DNA from 4 places in the Streptomyces marianii genome. Region 1 is predicted to be linked to each of the others. Evidence: riboswitches for the same ligand, from Rfam matches in the RefSeq annotation. Region 1 holds a riboswitch; each other region holds the start of a gene.
The links. A riboswitch is a leader RNA that binds a small molecule or an ion and turns the genes downstream of it on or off. The one in region 1 is predicted to bind cobalamin.

Region 1 (4,146 bases):
GGGCCGTCTCCGGGACGGCGGGCAGCGCGAGCGCGGCGGGGCGCTCCGGCCGGCGCAGTACGGACACCCGGCCGAAACCGACGTTGCCGAGGCGGGTGCCGGAGGGGTCGGCGAAGGCGTCGGGGGCGAGGGTCTGCGTCTTGACCGTGCCGCGGGCCGGGTGCACCTTGCCGTCGAAGGCGATCACGACGCCCAGACCGCGGGTCGTCGCGGCGGTCAGCAGGGCGTCGTGGAGATTGCCGGGACCGTCGCCGTCCGTCGCCCCGAGCGGGAGCTGCGCGCCGGTGAAGACCACCGGTCGCGGGTCGTCGTGGTGGAGGTCCACGAGGAAGGCGGACTCCTCGAGCGTGTCGGTGCCGTGGGTGACGACGATTCCGTCGACACCGGGGTCCGCGAGCACCTCGTGGACCGTGCGGAGGAGGGTCAGCTGATGGTGGGTGGTGAGCCGGGGGCTGTTCACACTGAAGAGGTCCACGACCTCGACGCTGATGCCCTCCGGCAGCGGGGCGGTGGCCATGACCTCTCCCCCGTTCGCGTCGGCGGCGAAACCGGAACCCTGCCAGCGGCTGGCTATCGTCCCTCCGGTGCTGATGACGACCATGCGTCCCACGGTGCGTCCTCCTTCGTGCGGCGTCGTGCCGCAGTGGGGCGGCTGTTCCGACGGGGCACGCGGCCCGGCCTCGCTCATGGCGCCGGCCGGGCAGCGCCCCATGGCTGGCTCCGGGGGGTGGCCGGAGCAGTCGACGCAATCATAGGAGTTACAGGGCGCAATTTGATCGCTGCTTCAACCCTGCCTGGCCGAGAAGTGTGGGGGATAATTGCGCCATGGACGAGATCGACAGGGCAATCTTGCGCGAGCTCCAGAACGACGGCCGGCTGAGCAACCAGGAGTTGGCGCAGCGCGTCGGCCTCACGCCGTCGCCCTGCATGCGCCGCGTACGGCAGCTGGAGCAGGACGGCGTGATCCAGGGCTACCGGGCGGTGATCGACCCCGATGCGGTCGACCGGGGGTTCGAGGTGCTGGTCTCCATCGAGGTGGCGCGCGACCGCGAGGTGGTCGAGTCCTTCGAGTCGGCCCTGCAGGACATCCCGGACGTCATCGAGGCGCACCGCCTGTTCGGCAGCCCGGGGTGCCTGCTGCGGATCGCGGTGAGCGATCTCCGCGCCTACGAACGGCTGTGGATCGAGAAGCTGACGGCGCTGTCCGGCGTCACCGAGGTCAACTCCCAGATCATCATGAAGCGCATCAAGGAAGCCCGGGGACTTCCGGTGGACGGCTGAGGCGGTCCACGCGGGGTTCCGGCGGGCCCGGCACGCAGTACGGCCGCCGGCCGGCGCGCCAGGTGCCTGCCCGGCATCCGCCGTATGTCCTCCCCTGTCCTCCCCGTCCAGCAGCACCCGCCCCGTGGTGGGGCGCAGCCCCGGCAGACCGTGCGCAACGGGCGGACAGCAGGAACTTCGGGCGTGTGCCCATCATGGGAGTGGGTCCTCTCACCGCGGTAGGGAGCCGGAGGGCGGCCGGGCCCCGGCGGGTCCGGGCGCGGTCGCGCCGGACCGCCGGGGAGGAGCTACCGGCGCCGCTCCGGAGGAACGGTCGCTACGGTCGGCGGAAGTGGTGGGACGTCAGTCGGAAGCGGGCGTACGCCGCCTGACGCGGTCGCACGTCCGCAGGGCGCGCTCGTGAGGCGAGGGGCCCGCCGGCTCAGCCGGCGTCACGGAGCCGCCCGGAACGGACGCGCCGTGGCGGGGTGAAGGCGTACAGCCCGAGGATGTCCGGCATCTCGGCGAGCCCCGGCCCGCCCGCGCGTACCCACGCGGCCACGTCCTCGGTCGCGGCCGGATCGTTCACCAGTCCGAACCAGACCGGACGCCCGCCCGCGGCCCGGCCCTCGGCCGACGGCTGCACGACGACGACGTTCGCCTGGTCGCACACGTCCAGGCAGTCGGAGATCCGCACCGGCGCCTGTTCCGCGAGACGCGCGGTCTGCTGCGCGTGGTCGACTCCGGTCACCTTGGGACTGCCGCAGCAGCAGTCCCGGCACACGACGACCCGGCACGGCACCGGGCCGGTGTCCACTGGTCCCCTGGGCACGACGACAAGCACTCCCCTCCGGGGAAATCCGCCCCAGTCAGCTCGAGGAGGCGACCGCGTGAGTCTCCTGGCTCTCGGGTCACCGCTCGCCCCGGCCTTCCCACCCGCATCCGGGCAGTGGTCCGTTCGGGGTCCGCTCGCCGATCACAGTGGCGGGACCGCGCCGGATTCACACCGGCTTCCTCGTTCCGCCGTCGCCTTTTACGGCGGACATCATCGCAGAATCCCGTGCCGTGTCCACGCCGCGTCCGGATCCGGCGGCCCGGACGACCCGTCACGCCCCGCGGCCGGGACCACGGAGAGCCGTCGGCCGTACCGCGAACGGACGCCCACCGGTGGCACCCGAACACCGGGCGAACCAGGCTGACAACACCACATACTGCAAAAAACGCGGTAATCAACCGGAAAACGAGGCAAAGGAACGGTAATGTTCGGCCCGGCGCAGCACTGACATCCAAGGAGTCCGGCGGTGATCTCACGTGTGTCAGCGGGCGTTCTGCTGATCTGCGCGGTGCTGCTGCACGTGGTGACTCCGCTGTGCGCCACCCCTGACGCACCCCGGGCCGAGGCGGCCGTCGTCTCGACCGAGAACAGGAACCCCCACACCGCGGCCGTGGTCGTCCGCGCCGACGGCGCCGGGCTCCACCACGACGAGTACGACCCGCGCAACCATCCCTCGCGGCTGACCCCGCTCGGCGCCCAGGCCCCCGCCGGCCCCGGCTACGGGAACACGGGCCACGGCGGCGGCGCCCCGGACGAGACGACGGGCCCCCCGCGCGGTACGTCGGCCTGGACCGCGAGACACAGCCGGAACCCGGGCGCCGCACCGGCGCCGACCCTGAGCACCCTGCAGTCGTTCCGCTGCTGACCGGCAGGTGCGCCACCGGACGCCGACCCTCCCCCCGAGCCGCCGGGACACAGCCCCCGCGCGCCCCGGGACGGACGTCCGGTGCGGCCGACGCCCTCGTCACGAGGCGTCAGGGCCACCGCGGCGCACCCCTCTTCGACGAGGCAGACCCGTTCCGCATCGAAGAGACCGAGGTACGACCATGCAGTCACTCATCGAGCACGCCCGGCAGTTCCCCGCGCGGATCGCGGGCCAGCAGGACGCCTACGCGGCGCTCGCGCGGGGGCAGCGGCCCCAGGCGCTGTTCATCACCTGTTCCGACTCCCGGGTGGTCCCTTCGCTGATCACCGGCGCCCGGCCCGGCGACGTGTTCGAGGTACGCACCGCCGGGAACATCGTCCCGCCCTGGCAGCCGCGGGCGGCCTGCGCCGTCGGGGGCAGCCTGGAGTTCGCCCTGGAGGCCCTGGAAGTGCCCGACATCGTCGTGTGCGGGCACTCGCACTGCGGCGCCGTCCAGGGCCTGCTGCGGGAGCAGGACGTCCGGAGCATGCCGCTGGTACGGCGCTGGCTCACCAGGGCGGGGCACCGCACCGGGCACGACGCGCCCGAGCCGTCCACGGGCGAGGAACTGACGCCCGCCGTGCAGCGGCACGTCCTCACCCAGCTCGGCCATCTGCGGACCTACCCCTGCGTCGCCCGGCGGCTGGACTCGGGCCGGCTGCGGCTGCATGCCTGGTTCTACACGGTCGAGTCCGGCGAGGTCCTCGCCTGCGCGGCGGACGGCCGCACCTTCCGGCCCCTGTGATCCGGGCCGGCACCCCGGCCGCCGGCGCCGGCGGCCGCGCACCGCGGTGCCCGCCGCACCGGCCCGGACGCCCACGACGTTCCTTCCTCACCTCCTGAAAGAACGCCATGCCCCTGATCACTGCAGAGCAACGGCGCACCCTCCGCGCCGACGTCACCGCCTCCCTCGTCGTCTTCCTCGTCGCCCTGCCGCTGTGCGTGGGCGTGGCCGTCGCCTCCGGCGTCCCGGCCGAACTCGGCCTCATCACCGGCATCGTCGGCGGTCTGGTCACCGGGCTGCTGCCCGGCAGCAGCCTCCAGGTCAGCGGCCCCGCCGCGGGACTGACCGTCCTCGTCTTCACGGCGGTGTCCGACTACGGGCTGCCCGCCCTCGGCGTGATCGTGCTCGGCGCCGGGCTGATCC
Region 2 (4,146 bases), 4.4 Mb from region 1:
GCCGGTCCCTGCGTGGCGTAGACCCAGGCGGTACCGCCGGACTGCCAGAACGACCAGTACCGGTAGCCCGCCGCCTGCGCCTGCGCCTGCCCCGCCACGCCCGGCACCGCGAGCACGGCGCCGAGCGCGAGGAGGAGCGCGGTCAGTCGCCTGCGCATCACTGCTGCTTGCTCTTCCGGCGGCCGCTGATCAGGATGCCTATGCCGGCACCGGCCGCCAGGCCGGCGCCGACGATCCACCAGATCCCGGCACTGTCACCGCCCTTGTGCTCCTCGCCCGCGTCGCTCTTCGTCCGCGGAGCCGGCGGCTCGGTGGTGGAGGCCGGCGCGGGACCGGTCGCGTTGAGCTGCCGTACGAGGTCGGCGCCGCCGAAGTCCCGCGGGTCGTCGCCGTGGGCGTGCGCGGCGAGGATCAGCTGCGCGTACGCCGCCGGGCCGCCTTCCTTCGCCCACGCGGCGGAGTTCTTCCCCAGCCACTGGACCGCCCTGTCCGCCTTGTCGCCGTGCCCGGCGGCCGAGAGCGCGAGGACCGCGTCCGCGGTGTTGCCGAAGTCCGGGAGCGGGGCCGGGTCGGCGGCGCCCGGCATCGGCGGCGAGTCCAGATGGCCGGACTTCGCCAGTGCCGCGGCCAGGTACGCGGCGCCGTTGCGGGCCGACTGCTCCGGGGTGGCCTTCGCCGGGGAGGCGCAGGCGGCGCGGCCGCCGTCCGGCTCCGGGCCGGAGACGACCAGGCCGCGGCCCAGCCCGGCGAGTACGGCGGCCGCGGTGGCGTCGCCGTTGGCGAGGAGCTTTCCGGCCTTGTCCGGCTGGTAGGCGAACGCACCGCCGCCGGCCTTGTCCGCACACGGCACGGCGAACGTGACCAGCGCGTCGAACGGGCTCTTGCCGCTCTTCGACTTCACCTCGCCGGGCCGCGCCTTGGCCGCGGCGAAGGCGCCGATCACGACGGACGTGGAGTTCGCGTCGGACGGCATGCCGGGGTTGTAGCTCCAGCCGCCGTCCTCGTTCTGCACGGACTTCAGCCACTCGAGGCCCTTGTTCACGGCGTCCCCGTGGCCGCCGAGGGCACGCAGGGCCTGTACCGCCGCCGCGGTGGCGTTGGTGTCCAGCATCGTCTTCGCGTCGCACGGCCTGGACGCGTCCGCACGGTAGGAGGCGAAGCCGCCGTTCTCGCACTGCTGCCCGGTGAGCCACCCGACGGCCTGCTCTGCGGGCACGGTCTTGGCGACGTCCTGGGCGAGCAGGGCCAGCGACTGCCGCCACACCCCGTCGTAGGTCGGGTCCTTCGTGCCGTAGAGCCCGGCCGGGAGCGCGGCCGAGGGGGAGGGGGTGGGGGCGGCCGTCGCTGCCGGAGCAGCGGCCACGCAGAACACGGCGGAAGCGGCGGCGAGCGCTGCTGCGCTGCGGCGAACGGACATGGCGGGCTGGGCCTCTCCTGCGGGGAGCCGGGCACAGGCACGCTGGGGTACCAGGCTCCGGCCCCGTATTCCTCGACGGTGCCTGCCAGCGGGCCGGTCCCGATGGCACGAGCCGGTCACGGCCGGTACGGGGCATTCCGACTCGCCGCCTGCGACGGCGGCTCACGGCTGCGGGTCAGTGCCGGATTCGCACCGGCTTCCCCCCGTACGGGTGTGATGACGACTCGCACACTCTACCGGCCCGTAATCCCCGCCCCTCGGGACGGTCGGCCGGGTAGGGCAGGAGGCCCTCGGCGGCCCCGCCCACCGGGCCTCGCGCTGATCTCGGCGGGGCCGGGTGGCTTGTGCGAGGGTCCGGCTCGGGTGTCGGCGGGGCCGGGTGGTCGAGGGTCCGGCTCGGGCGGGGCCGGGGGTGGCCGGCGTGACGGGTCCGGCTCGGGTGTCGGCGCGGCCCGGCGGTCGAGGGTCCGGCTCGGGCGGGCCTCGACCCGAGCCGTGCTCACGCAGCCCTCGCACTCCGGCTCAGCCGACCGCGGTGTACGCCACCGGGGCGCTGCCCGGCACCGCCTCCACCCGGCCCAGTTTCACCAGGCGGCGCAGATGGGCCTCGGCCTCCGAGACGGCGATGGTGCGGGAGCCGTAGGGGATCTCGTCCCACGGCCGGTTCCACTCCATGCGCTCCGCCAGCTGCCAGGGGGTCAGCGGTGCGGCGAGGAGGGACAGCAGCCCGGTCAGCCGCTCCTCGTGGTGGGCGAGGAGCTCCCGGACCCGTGCCGGGGCGTCGGTGAAGGCGTGCTGGTGCGCCGGGAGCACCTCGGCGGCGCCGAGGCGGCCGACGCGTTCCAGCGAGTCCAGGTAGTCGCCGAGGGGGTCGGTGACCGCGGAGTCGTCGGGGTCCTCGTACAGGCCGATGTGCGGGCTGATGCCGGGGAGCAGATGGTCGCCGGAGAAGAGGCGGCCGCGGCCGGGGAGGTTCGCCGGATGCTCCTCCTCCAGGTGCAGGCACACATGGCCGGGCGTGTGACCGGGAGTCCAGATCGCCCGCAGCCTCCGCCCGGCGAGGTCCAGCAGCTCGCCGGGTGCGATCTCGCGGTCGGGCAGGGCCACCCGCAGCCCGGGGAGGGCTCGCATCCGGCCGCGCTCGCGGGCCGCGAGCAGCGGGGCGAGGTGCTCCTCCGGCGCGCCGACGGCGGTGAGCTTCCCGGCCAGGTAGTCGAGCCAGGCCCCGGGCCGGGCCTCCCGGGTGCGGCGGACGACGGCGATGTCGGCCGCGTGCATCGCGATCCACGCGCCGGACGCCTCGCGCACCCTGCCGGACAGCCCGTGGTGGTCCGGGTGGTGGTGGGTGACGAGCACGCCGTGGACGTCGGCCACCGCGAGGCCCAGTTCGGCGAGGCCGTCCGAGAGCGCCGTCCAGGACGCGGGGTCGTCCCATCCGGTGTCGACGAGGACGGGCCCGCGGCCGGTGTCCAGGACGTGGACCAGCGTGTGGCCCAGGGGGTTGTCCGGGATGGGGACCTTGAGGGACCAGACACCGCCGCCGTGCTCCGTCACCCGCGTCATCGGCTCCCCATCCTCCCGGCCGGGCCCAAGAACGAGAACCCGTTCCAATGGTCGCCCAAGTCGACTTCATTGCAAAGGGCTCGGCGGTGGTGCGGGGCCGGGAGCGCCGGTCCGCGCCCGCGCCTCTGCTTCCCGGGAGCGCCGGTTCACGCCCGCGTCGCTGCTTCCCTGGAGCGCCGGTCCGCACACGCGCCCCTGCTTCCCTGGAGCGGGTTCCGGCCGTGGACTCCTCCGGCGGGAACTGGTATCTGTTCAGGCGGTTGGCCAATCTGAAATGCCGTCAGAAAAATGGAGCGCTCGGAGAGCCGGGGCCGCGGGAGGCAGTCGTCATGTCCGAACTGGTGGAGCACGGGAAACTCTTCATCGGCGGGGAGTTGGTCGATCCCCTCGGCGCGGACACCATCGAGGTGGTCTCGCCGCACACCGAGCAGGTCATCGGACGCGTCCCGCACGCCTCGCGGGCCGACGTGGACCGGGCGGTCGCGGCCGCCCGTGCCGCCTTCGACCGCGGGCCCTGGCCGAGGACGCCGCTCGAGGAGCGCATCGAGGTCGTCGGCAGGATCAAGGACGCGATCGCCGCACGGCACGAGGAGATCGCCCGCTCCATCAGCTCCCAGAACGGATCGCCGTACTCCTGGAGCGTCCTGGCCCAGGCGCTCGGCGCCATGATGGTCTGGGACGCGGCCATCACCGTCGCCCGCGGCTTCACCTACGAGGAGCGGCGCGGCGGAGTCCTCGGCCCCCTCCTCGTCCTGCGTGAACCGGTCGGCGTGGTCGCCGCCGTGGTCCCCTGGAACGTCCCGCAGTTCGTCGCCGCGGCCAAGCTCGCGCCCGCCCTGCTATCCGGCTGCGGTGTGGTCCTGAAGCCCTCGCCCGAGACCCCGCTGGACGCCTACATCCTGGCCGACATCGTCCGCGAGGCCGGCCTGCCCGAGGGCGTGCTGTCGATCCTCCCCGCCGACCGCGAGGTCAGCGAGTACCTCGTCGGGCATCCCGGCGTCGACAAGGTCTCCTTCACCGGCTCGGTCCCTGCCGGCCGGCGCGTGATGGAGGTCGCCGCCCGCAACCTCACCCGCGTCACCCTCGAACTCGGCGGCAAGTCCGCCGCGGTGATCCTGCCGGACGCGGACCTGGAGACGGCCGTCCAGGGAATCGTCCCGGCGGCC
Region 3 (4,146 bases), 6.3 Mb from region 1:
TACCGCGAGACGGTGCGGGACACCGGCGCCCACCTCCTGCCCGCTGACACCGGCGACCTGGACGCGCTGGTCGACGTCGTGGACGAGATCGTCGAGAAGTCCCTGGAGACGGGGGCGCAGGTGCGGTTCGTCCCCGACGGCACGCTTGTGGGGATGGGCGGCATCGCGAGCGCGCTGCGCTACTGACCGGCCTCCGCCGGACGGGCGTCGCCGTGGGGAACCTTCCGGCCACTCCCGCGGACGGTGCCGACGGGTTGGCGGGAGCGCGGTGCCGTGCGGGCCGTTTGCGCCGATACTGGCAGAGGGTGTGCGGCCCGCACCGCCACGGCCCGGCCTGAGAGGACACCGTCCGGAGTGATCGCCAGTCCCACCAGGAGGTTCCCATGAGGATGCTCATCAACGTCCCCGAGACGGTCGTGGCCGACGGCCTGCGCGGTCTGGCCGCGGCGCACCCCGGGCTGAACGTCGACGTGGAGAACAGGGTCGTGGTGCGGGGGGACGCTCCGGTCGCGGGCAAGGTGGGCCTGGTGTCCGGCGGCGGGTCGGGACACGAGCCCCTGCACGGCGGGTTCGTGGGGGCAGGGATGCTCTCGGCGGCGTGCCCCGGCGAGGTCTTCACGTCGCCGGTGCCGGACCAGATGGCCCGCGCCGCGGCGGCGGTGGACAGCGGGGCGGGTGTGCTCTTCGTGGTGAAGAACTACACCGGCGACGTGCTGAACTTCGACATGGCGCAGGAACTCGCCGAGGACGAGGGCGTCCAGGTGGCCAAGGTGCTCGTCAACGACGACGTGGCCGTGCAGGACAGCCTCTACACGGCGGGCCGACGCGGTACGGGCGCGACGCTCTTCGTGGAGAAGATCGCGGGCGCCGCGGCGGAGGAGGGTGCACCGCTGGAGCGGGTCGAGGCCGTCGCCCGCCGGGTCAACGAGGGGTCGCGCAGCTTCGGTGTCGCGCTCAGCGCCGTCACGACCCCGGCCAAGGGCACCCCGACGTTCGATCTGCCGTCCGGTGAGCTGGAGTTGGGGATCGGCATCCACGGCGAGCCCGGCCGGGAGAGGCGGCCGATGATGACGTCGCGGGAGATCGCGGACTTCGCGGTGAACGCGGTCCTGGAGGATCTGCAGCCGTCCAGTCCGGTGCTGGCGCTGGTCAACGGCATGGGCGCGACACCACTGCTGGAGCTGTACGGGTTCAACGCGGAGGTCCACCGGGTGCTCGCCGAGCGCGGAGTGCCGGTGGCCCGGACCCTGGTCGGCAACTACGTCACCTCGCTCGACATGGCCGGCTGCTCGGTGACGCTGTGCGAGGCGGACGAGGAGATCCTGCGGCTGTGGGACGCCCCCGTGGAGACGCCCGCGCTGCGCTGGGGCCGCTGAGCCATGCCCGGCCCGGCCGACGGCGGCTTCGCGCCCGCGGGCCGCGACGACGCGCGCGGGGAAGCCGGTGCGCCACGAGAAGGAGACGCTGTGCTCGACGCGGATTTCTTCCTCCGCTGGATGAACGCCCTGGCCGATGCGGTGGACCGCGAGGCGGGCCGGCTGACCGAGCTCGACGCCGCGATCGGGGACGCCGACCACGGAACCAATCTGCAGCGGGGTTTCACGGCGGTGAGGGCGGCGCTGGAGAAGGACGCGCCGGACACCCCCGGTGCCGTACTGATGCTGACCGGGCGGCAGTTGATCTCGACGGTCGGCGGGGCGTCGGGGCCGCTGTACGGGACGCTGCTGCGGCGGGCCGGCAAGGCGCTCGGTGAAGAGGCCGAGGTGTCGCGGGCGCAGCTCGCCGAGGCGCTGCGCGCGGGGATCGCGGCGGTGGCGCAGCTCGGCGGCGCGAAGGCCGGGGACAAGACGATGCTGGACGCACTGGAGCCCGCGGCCGCGGCGCTGGACGAGTCCTTCGCGGCCGCGCGGGAGGCCGCCGACGAGGGCGCGGCGGCGACCGTGCCGATGCTGGCCCGCAAGGGCCGGGCGAGCTATCTGGGCGAGCGCAGCATCGGGCACCAGGATCCGGGGGCGACGTCCTCCGCCCTGCTGGTCGGGGCCCTCGAGGAGGCCGCGCGATGACCGGCCCGGTCGGGATCGTCCTCGTCTCGCACAGCGCGCAGGTCGCGGAGTCGGTCGCCGACCTCGCCAGGAGGCTGGCCGGCGCGGGCGACGCCGTGCCGGTCGCCGCGGCGGGCGGGGTCGCGGACGGTGGTCTCGGCACCAGTCCGGAGCTGACGGCACGTGCCGCGCACCAGGTGGACAGGGGCGCCGGGGTGGCCGTGCTGGTCGACATCGGCAGCGCCGTGCTGACGGTCAAGGCGCTGCTGGCCGAGGGCGACGAACTTCCGGAGGGGACCAGGCTGGTGGACGCGCCGTTCGTGGAGGGCGCCGTGGCCGCGGTGGTCACCGCGGCCGCCGGTGCGGATCTGGACGCGGTGGAGGCGGCGGCCGTGGAGGCGTACGACTACCGCAAGGTGTGACCGTGAGCATCCGTGCGCGGCTTGTGATGCAGCTGGTCAACGCACTAATGTCGCAGGGCCTTGGTGAACGGGAAACCGGTGGAGTACCGGTGCGGCCCTCGCCACTGTGATCGGGAAGTCCGGCTCTCTCCGCAAGGAAGCCACTGGACCGCCACGGGAGACCGTGGTGTCCGGGAAGGCGGAGCCCGGGCGGCAGGACCCGTCAGCCAGGAGACCGGCCAGGGCGCGTTGTCCATCCACGAGGTGCTGGAGAGGGTCTCCCAACCATGCATATAGCCGAGGGGTATCTGCCCCCTGTGCACGCGGCCGCCTGGGGCGTCGCGTCCGCCCCCTTCGTGATCCACGGCGTACGGGCGCTCACCCGTGAGGTCAGGGCGAATCCCGAGTCCACCCTGCTGCTCGGCGCGTCGGGCGCCTTCACTTTCGTCCTGTCGGCGCTCAAGATCCCGTCCGTGACCGGCAGTTGCTCGCACCCGACCGGCACGGGGCTGGGCGCGATCCTGTTCCGGCCACCGATCATGGCCGTGCTCGGCACGATCACCCTGCTCTTCCAGGCGCTGCTGCTGGCCCACGGCGGACTGACCACGCTCGGTGCGAACGTGTTCTCGATGGCGATCGTCGGACCGTGGGCCGGGTTCGCGGTGTACGCGCTGCTGCGGCGGTCCGGAGTGCCGCTGATGGTGGGCGTGTTCTTCGGCGCGTTCGTCGCGGACCTGTCCACGTACTGCGTCACCAGCGTGCAGCTGGCGCTGGCGTTCCCCGACCCGGGCAGCGGCGTGGTCGGCGCCCTGGCCAAGTTCGGCGGCATCTTCGCGCTCACCCAGATCCCGCTGGCCGTCAGCGAGGGCCTGCTCACCGTGCTGGTGATGCGGCTGCTCGTGCAGTCCAGCAAGGGTGAGCTGACCCGCCTCGGAGTGCTCCTCCAGGGCGGGGCCGAGAAGGAGGCCGCGGTCCGATGAGCCGTAACGCGAAGATCAACACGCTGCTGCTGGCGATCGTGGCGGCGCTGGCGGCGCTGCCGCTCGCCCTCGGCCTGGGCGACCACAAGGAGGAACCCTTCACGGGCGCCGACGGGGAGGCGGAGACCGCCATCACGGAGATCGCGCCGGACTACGAGCCCTGGTTCGCGCCGCTGTACGAACCCCCTTCCGGGGAGGTCGAGTCGGCGCTGTTCGCCCTCCAGGCGGCTCTGGGTGCCGGTGTCCTGGCGTACTACTTCGGGCTGCGCAAGGGGCGCCGGCAGGGTGAGGCGCGGGCGGCGGCCGCCGGGGACGGGCGGGCGCCGGGCAGCGGCTCCGCCGGTGCGGCCGGTTCCGTCGGCTCGGGCGCGTAGCCGCCTATGCTGCCGATCGACGCGGCGGCGCACAGCAGCCGCTGGCGCCGCCGTCATCCGTGCGAGAAGGCGGCACTCGGGCTAGGGCTGACGGTCTGCGCCGTCTCACTGCCGCCGTGGCCGGGTGCCGTCCTGGTCGCCGCGGCGGCCGTGGCCGTACTGCTCGGGCCCGCCGGGGTGGCGCCGCGGCAGCTGTGGCGAGCGTGGCGCATTCCGCTGGGGTTCTGCGTCACGGGTGCGATTCCGCTGCTGTTCTCGGTGGGCGGCCCGGACGGATTCGTGGTGCTCGCGCCCGACGGCCCCGCCCACGCCGTACGGCTCCTGCTGCGGACGTCCGCCGCCTCGCTCG
Region 4 (4,146 bases), 5.0 Mb from region 1:
CGCCCCAGTTCACCTTCCGTTCACTCGGCAACCCTACGTTCACCCGAGCCACTGACATCCGAACGATTGCCTGGGTACCCGGTAAATGGAGCACATCACCCTGCTGCTCGCGATTGTGGTCGTGACAGCACTCGTGTTCGATTTCACGAACGGCTTCCACGACACCGCCAACGCCATGGCGACGACCATCTCGACGGGTGCGATGAGACCGAAGGCAGCAGTGGCGATGTCCGCCGTGCTGAACCTGGTCGGCGCGTTCCTCTCCGTCGAGGTCGCCAAGACGATCTCGGGCGGCATCATCAACGAAGAGGGCATCCGCACAGAAGTGATCTTCGCCGCGCTCGTCGGCGCGATCCTCTGGAACCTGCTGACCTGGCTGCTGGGCCTCCCGTCCAGTTCCTCGCACGCCCTCTTCGGCGGCCTCATCGGCGCTGCCGTGATGTCCGCCGGCTTCTCGGCCGTCAACGGCGGCACGATCGTCACCAAGGTCCTGATCCCCGCCGTCGCGGCTCCGCTCGTCGCCGGCCTCGCGGCCCTGGTCGCCACCAGGCTGACGTACCGGATCGGTGGCACGACCGAGAACAAGGCCACCTCCAAGGGCTACCGCGCCGGCCAGATCGCCTCCGCCGGCCTGGTGTCCCTCGCCCACGGCACCAACGACGCGCAGAAGACCATGGGCGTCATCACCCTGGCCCTGGTCACCGGAGGCGTCCTCGCGCCCGGCTCGAACCCCCCGATGTGGGTCATCGTCTCCGCCGGCGTCGCGATCGCGCTCGGTACCTACCTCGGCGGCTGGCGCATCATCCGCACGATGGGCAAGGGCCTGACCGACCTCCAGCCGCAGCAGGGCTTCGCCGCCCAGACCAGCGCGGCGACGGTCATCCTGGCCTCCTCGAACCTCGGCTTCTCGCTCTCCACCACCCAGTCCTGCTCGGGTGCCGTGATGGGTGCGGGTCTCGGCCGCAAGGGCGGTGTGGTCCGCTGGTCCACCGCGACCCGGATGTTCGTCGCCTGGGGTCTGACCCTGCCCGCCGCCGGCCTGGTCGCCGCGGCCGCGGAGTTCCTGACCAAGCAGGGCACCTGGGGCATCGCCGCCGTGGCCGTGCTGCTCGTCGCGGGCTCCGGGGCCATCTGGGTGATCTCGCGCCGCAAGCCGGTCGACCACACCAACGTCACGGACGACGAGATCGAGCCGGCGGGCGTCATCACCGCCGCCATCGCGGCCGTCACCCCGCCCCCGGCCGGTGTCGTCGGGACCTCGGTGACCGAGCCCGAGGCGCCGAAGGCCACCGTTCCGGCCCAGGCATCCGAGTCCACTCCGGCGCCCGCCGCCACGGTGTAAGGAAAGAACAGCATGAAGATCGACTGGGCAGCTCTGGGCTCCGTCTTCGGCGTGAGTCTCGTCGTGACCGTCGCCCTGGTGGGCCTGTTCACCCTGGGTGTCGCGGGTCTCTCCAAGCAGGAGGCCGCGGCGGCGCAGGGAGGCTCCGCCGGCCTCGCCCGCACGGGTGCGTACGCCTGCTTCGCGCTCTGCGTGGCGGCGGTGGCCTTCGGGATCTATCTGATCGTGGTCTGACGGCCGTACGGCACCTCCTCGCACAGGGGCCGGGCGCACCTCCGGGTGGGTCCGGCCCCTGTCGTGTGTGTGCCCGCACCCGCCCCGTGTGGGCCTCGGCACACTGTCCCGTCGCAGGTCAAGGGCGAGTTGACGGGCGTTCGGGGACCGTGGTGGACTTCCGGAGCCATTTACGGCGGCAGAAGAGGAAGCCGGTGCGAATCCGGCGCGGTCCCGCCACTGTCACGGGTGCGCTCCCCCTCACGGAGCGCCCCGGAGCCAGGAACTCTCTCCCGCCGGTCACGTCGAGCCAGGGCGCGGACCCTGAGTGAGGACGAACATGCCTGCCGAACCGGGGGGGCCGGGCGTGCCGCGCCCGGACATCACGTTCGCGTACGGCGCCGCGGCCGGGCTGGCCGGCGACCTGCTCCTCGGCGATCCACGCCGCGGGCACCCGGTCGCCGCCTTCGGCCGGGCCGCCGCCGCGGTCGAACGGAGACTCTGGCGCGACCACCGCGGCTGGGGCGCCCTGCACACCGCGGTGTGCGCCGGCGGCGCGGTCGCCGCGGGCGCACTGGCCGCCGCCTCCGCACGCCGGTCGCGCGGCGCCGCCGCCGCCCTGACCGCGGCCGCCACCTGGGCCGTCGTCGGCGGCACCTCGCTGGGCCGGGAGGCCCGGGCGATCGGCGGGGCGCTGGCGGCCGGGGACATCGAGATCGCCAGGGAGCGGCTGCCGCATCTGTGCGGACGCGACCCCCAGGCGCTGGACGGCCCCGGCATCGCCCGCGCCGTCGTCGAGTCCGTCGCCGAGAACACCTCGGATGCGGTCGTGGGCGCGCTGTTCTGGGGCGCGATCGGCGGCGTGCCAGGTCTCGTCGGGTTCCGCGCCGTCAACACCCTGGACGCGATGGTGGGTCACAAGTCACCCCGCTACCGGCGGTACGGCTGGGCCTCGGCCCGGCTCGACGATCTCCTGGGCTGGCCCGGGGCCCGGCTCACCGCGGCGCTCGCGACCGCCGCGGGCGGCGACCCGCGCGGCGCGGCCCGCGCCTGGCGCCGGGATGCCGCGAAGCACCCGAGCCCCAACGCCGGTCCCGTGGAAGCCGCGTTCGCCGGAGCCCTCGGCGTACGGCTCGGCGGGACGCTCTCGTACGGCGGCCGGGTCGAGCACCGGCCCGTGCTCAACGGCGCCGGCGGCAGGGCCGTCGAGGTCGCGGACATCGAACGGGCGGTACGGCTCTCGCGGCGGGTGGGGGTGCTGGCGCTCGCGGTGTGCGCGGGCGCGCGCCTCGCGGCCGGGACCCTGAGTCGGAGGCGCGCATGAGCGGGGGCGGGCTGCTGGTCGCCGGCACCACCTCGGACGCCGGCAAGAGCGTCGTCACGGCGGGGATCTGCCGCTGGCTGGTGCGCCGGGGCGTGAAGGTCGCACCCTTCAAGGGGCAGAACATGTCCCTCAACTCCTTCGTCACCCGCGAGGGCGCCGAGATCGGCCGGGCACAGGCCATGCAGGCGCAGGCCGCACGGGTGGAGCCCACGGCCCTGATGAACCCGGTGCTGCTGAAGCCCGGCGGCGACCGGTCCAGCCAGGTCGTGCTGATGGGCAGGCCCGTGGGCGAGCTGAGCGCGCGCGGCTACCACGGAGGGCGCCAGAAGGCGCTGTTCGAACCGGTGATGGGCTGCCTCGACGAGCTGCGGAGCACGTACGACGCGGTCATCTGCGAGGGCGCGGGCAGCCCCGCGGAGATCAATCTCCGGCGCACGGACATCGTCAACATGGGCATCGCCCGCGCCGCTCGCCTGCCCGTGCTGGTCGTGGGCGACATCGACCGGGGCGGGGTCTTCGCCCAGTTCTTCGGTACGACCGCGCTGCTGGCCCCGGAGGACCAGGAACTGATCGCGGGATACCTCGTCAACAAGTTCCGCGGCGACGTCACGCTGCTGGAGCCGGGACTGGAGATGCTCCACGGACTCACCGGGCGGCGGACGTTCGGCGTGCTGCCGTACGCGCACGGGCTCGGCATCGACGAGGAGGACGGACTGCGGGTGTCGCTGCGCGGCACCGTGCGCGAGTCGGCGGTGGCCCCGCCGGTCGGCGAGGACGTGCTGCGCGTGGCCGTGTGCGCCGTGCCGCTGATGTCCAACTTCACCGACGTGGACGCGCTGGCCGCGGAACCGGGCGTGATCGTGCGATTCGTCGACCGCCCCGAGGAACTGGCCGACGCCGACCTGGTGATCGTGCCCGGCACACGCGGCACCGTGCGCGCCCTGGAGTGGCTGCGCGAGCGCGGTCTCGCCGGCGCGCTCGCCCGGCGTGCCGCGGAGGGCTGGCCGGTGCTCGGCATCTGCGGCGGCTTCCAGGTGCTCGGCCGGCACATCGACGACGAGGTCGAGTCCCGGGCCGGAGCCGTGCCGGGGCTCGGACTGCTCCCCGTCCGGGTGCGGTTCGCCGCGGAGAAGACGCTCGCCCGGCCCTCCGGCACGGCGCTGGGGCAGCCGGTCGAGGGCTACGAGATCCACCACGGCGTCGCCGAGGTGCTCGGCGGCGAGCCCTTCCTCGACGGCTGCCGGGTCGGTGAGGTGTGGGGCACCCA

Region 2: it holds a riboswitch for cobalamin, as region 1 does, so the genes downstream of both, FEF34_RS27675 (prenyltransferase/squalene oxidase repeat-containing protein) here and FEF34_RS07445 ((2Fe-2S) ferredoxin domain-containing protein) in region 1, are expected to answer to the same signal.
Region 3: it holds a riboswitch for cobalamin, as region 1 does, so the genes downstream of both, FEF34_RS35795 (energy-coupling factor ABC transporter permease) here and FEF34_RS07445 ((2Fe-2S) ferredoxin domain-containing protein) in region 1, are expected to answer to the same signal.
Region 4: it holds a riboswitch for cobalamin, as region 1 does, so the genes downstream of both, FEF34_RS30360 (cobalamin biosynthesis protein) here and FEF34_RS07445 ((2Fe-2S) ferredoxin domain-containing protein) in region 1, are expected to answer to the same signal.

Annotation. Positions count from the first base shown of each region.
Region 1 is NZ_VAWE01000001.1:1,672,191-1,676,336, forward strand. It holds gene FEF34_RS07435 (asparaginase) at 1-610, opposite strand, end outside; gene FEF34_RS07440 (Lrp/AsnC family transcriptional regulator) at 826-1,281, shown strand; gene FEF34_RS07445 ((2Fe-2S) ferredoxin domain-containing protein) at 1,703-2,092, opposite strand; cobalamin riboswitch at 2,137-2,319, opposite strand; gene FEF34_RS07450 (hypothetical protein) at 2,562-2,960, shown strand; gene FEF34_RS07455 (carbonic anhydrase) at 3,142-3,744, shown strand; gene FEF34_RS07460 (SulP family inorganic anion transporter) at 3,852-4,146, shown strand, end outside.
Region 2 is NZ_VAWE01000001.1:6,081,113-6,085,258, forward strand. It holds gene FEF34_RS27670 (SCO2322 family protein) at 1-158, opposite strand, end outside; gene FEF34_RS27675 (prenyltransferase/squalene oxidase repeat-containing protein) at 158-1,417, opposite strand; cobalamin riboswitch at 1,531-1,667, opposite strand; gene FEF34_RS27680 (MBL fold metallo-hydrolase) at 1,940-2,980, opposite strand; gene FEF34_RS27685 (aldehyde dehydrogenase) at 3,310-4,146, shown strand, end outside.
Region 3 is NZ_VAWE01000001.1:7,932,440-7,936,585, reverse strand. It holds gene FEF34_RS35815 (baeRF3 domain-containing protein) at 1-186, shown strand, start outside; gene dhaK (dihydroxyacetone kinase subunit DhaK) at 384-1,376, shown strand; gene dhaL (dihydroxyacetone kinase subunit DhaL) at 1,467-2,063, shown strand; gene FEF34_RS35800 (PTS-dependent dihydroxyacetone kinase phosphotransferase subunit DhaM) at 2,060-2,464, shown strand; cobalamin riboswitch at 2,509-2,701, shown strand; gene FEF34_RS35795 (energy-coupling factor ABC transporter permease) at 2,731-3,423, shown strand; gene FEF34_RS35790 (energy-coupling factor ABC transporter substrate-binding protein) at 3,420-3,797, shown strand; gene cbiQ (cobalt ECF transporter T component CbiQ) at 3,804-4,146, shown strand, end outside.
Region 4 is NZ_VAWE01000001.1:6,705,566-6,709,711, reverse strand. It holds gene FEF34_RS30370 (inorganic phosphate transporter) at 86-1,342, shown strand; gene FEF34_RS30365 (hypothetical protein) at 1,355-1,576, shown strand; cobalamin riboswitch at 1,713-1,864, shown strand; gene FEF34_RS30360 (cobalamin biosynthesis protein) at 1,896-2,879, shown strand; gene FEF34_RS30355 (cobyric acid synthase) at 2,876-4,146, shown strand, end outside.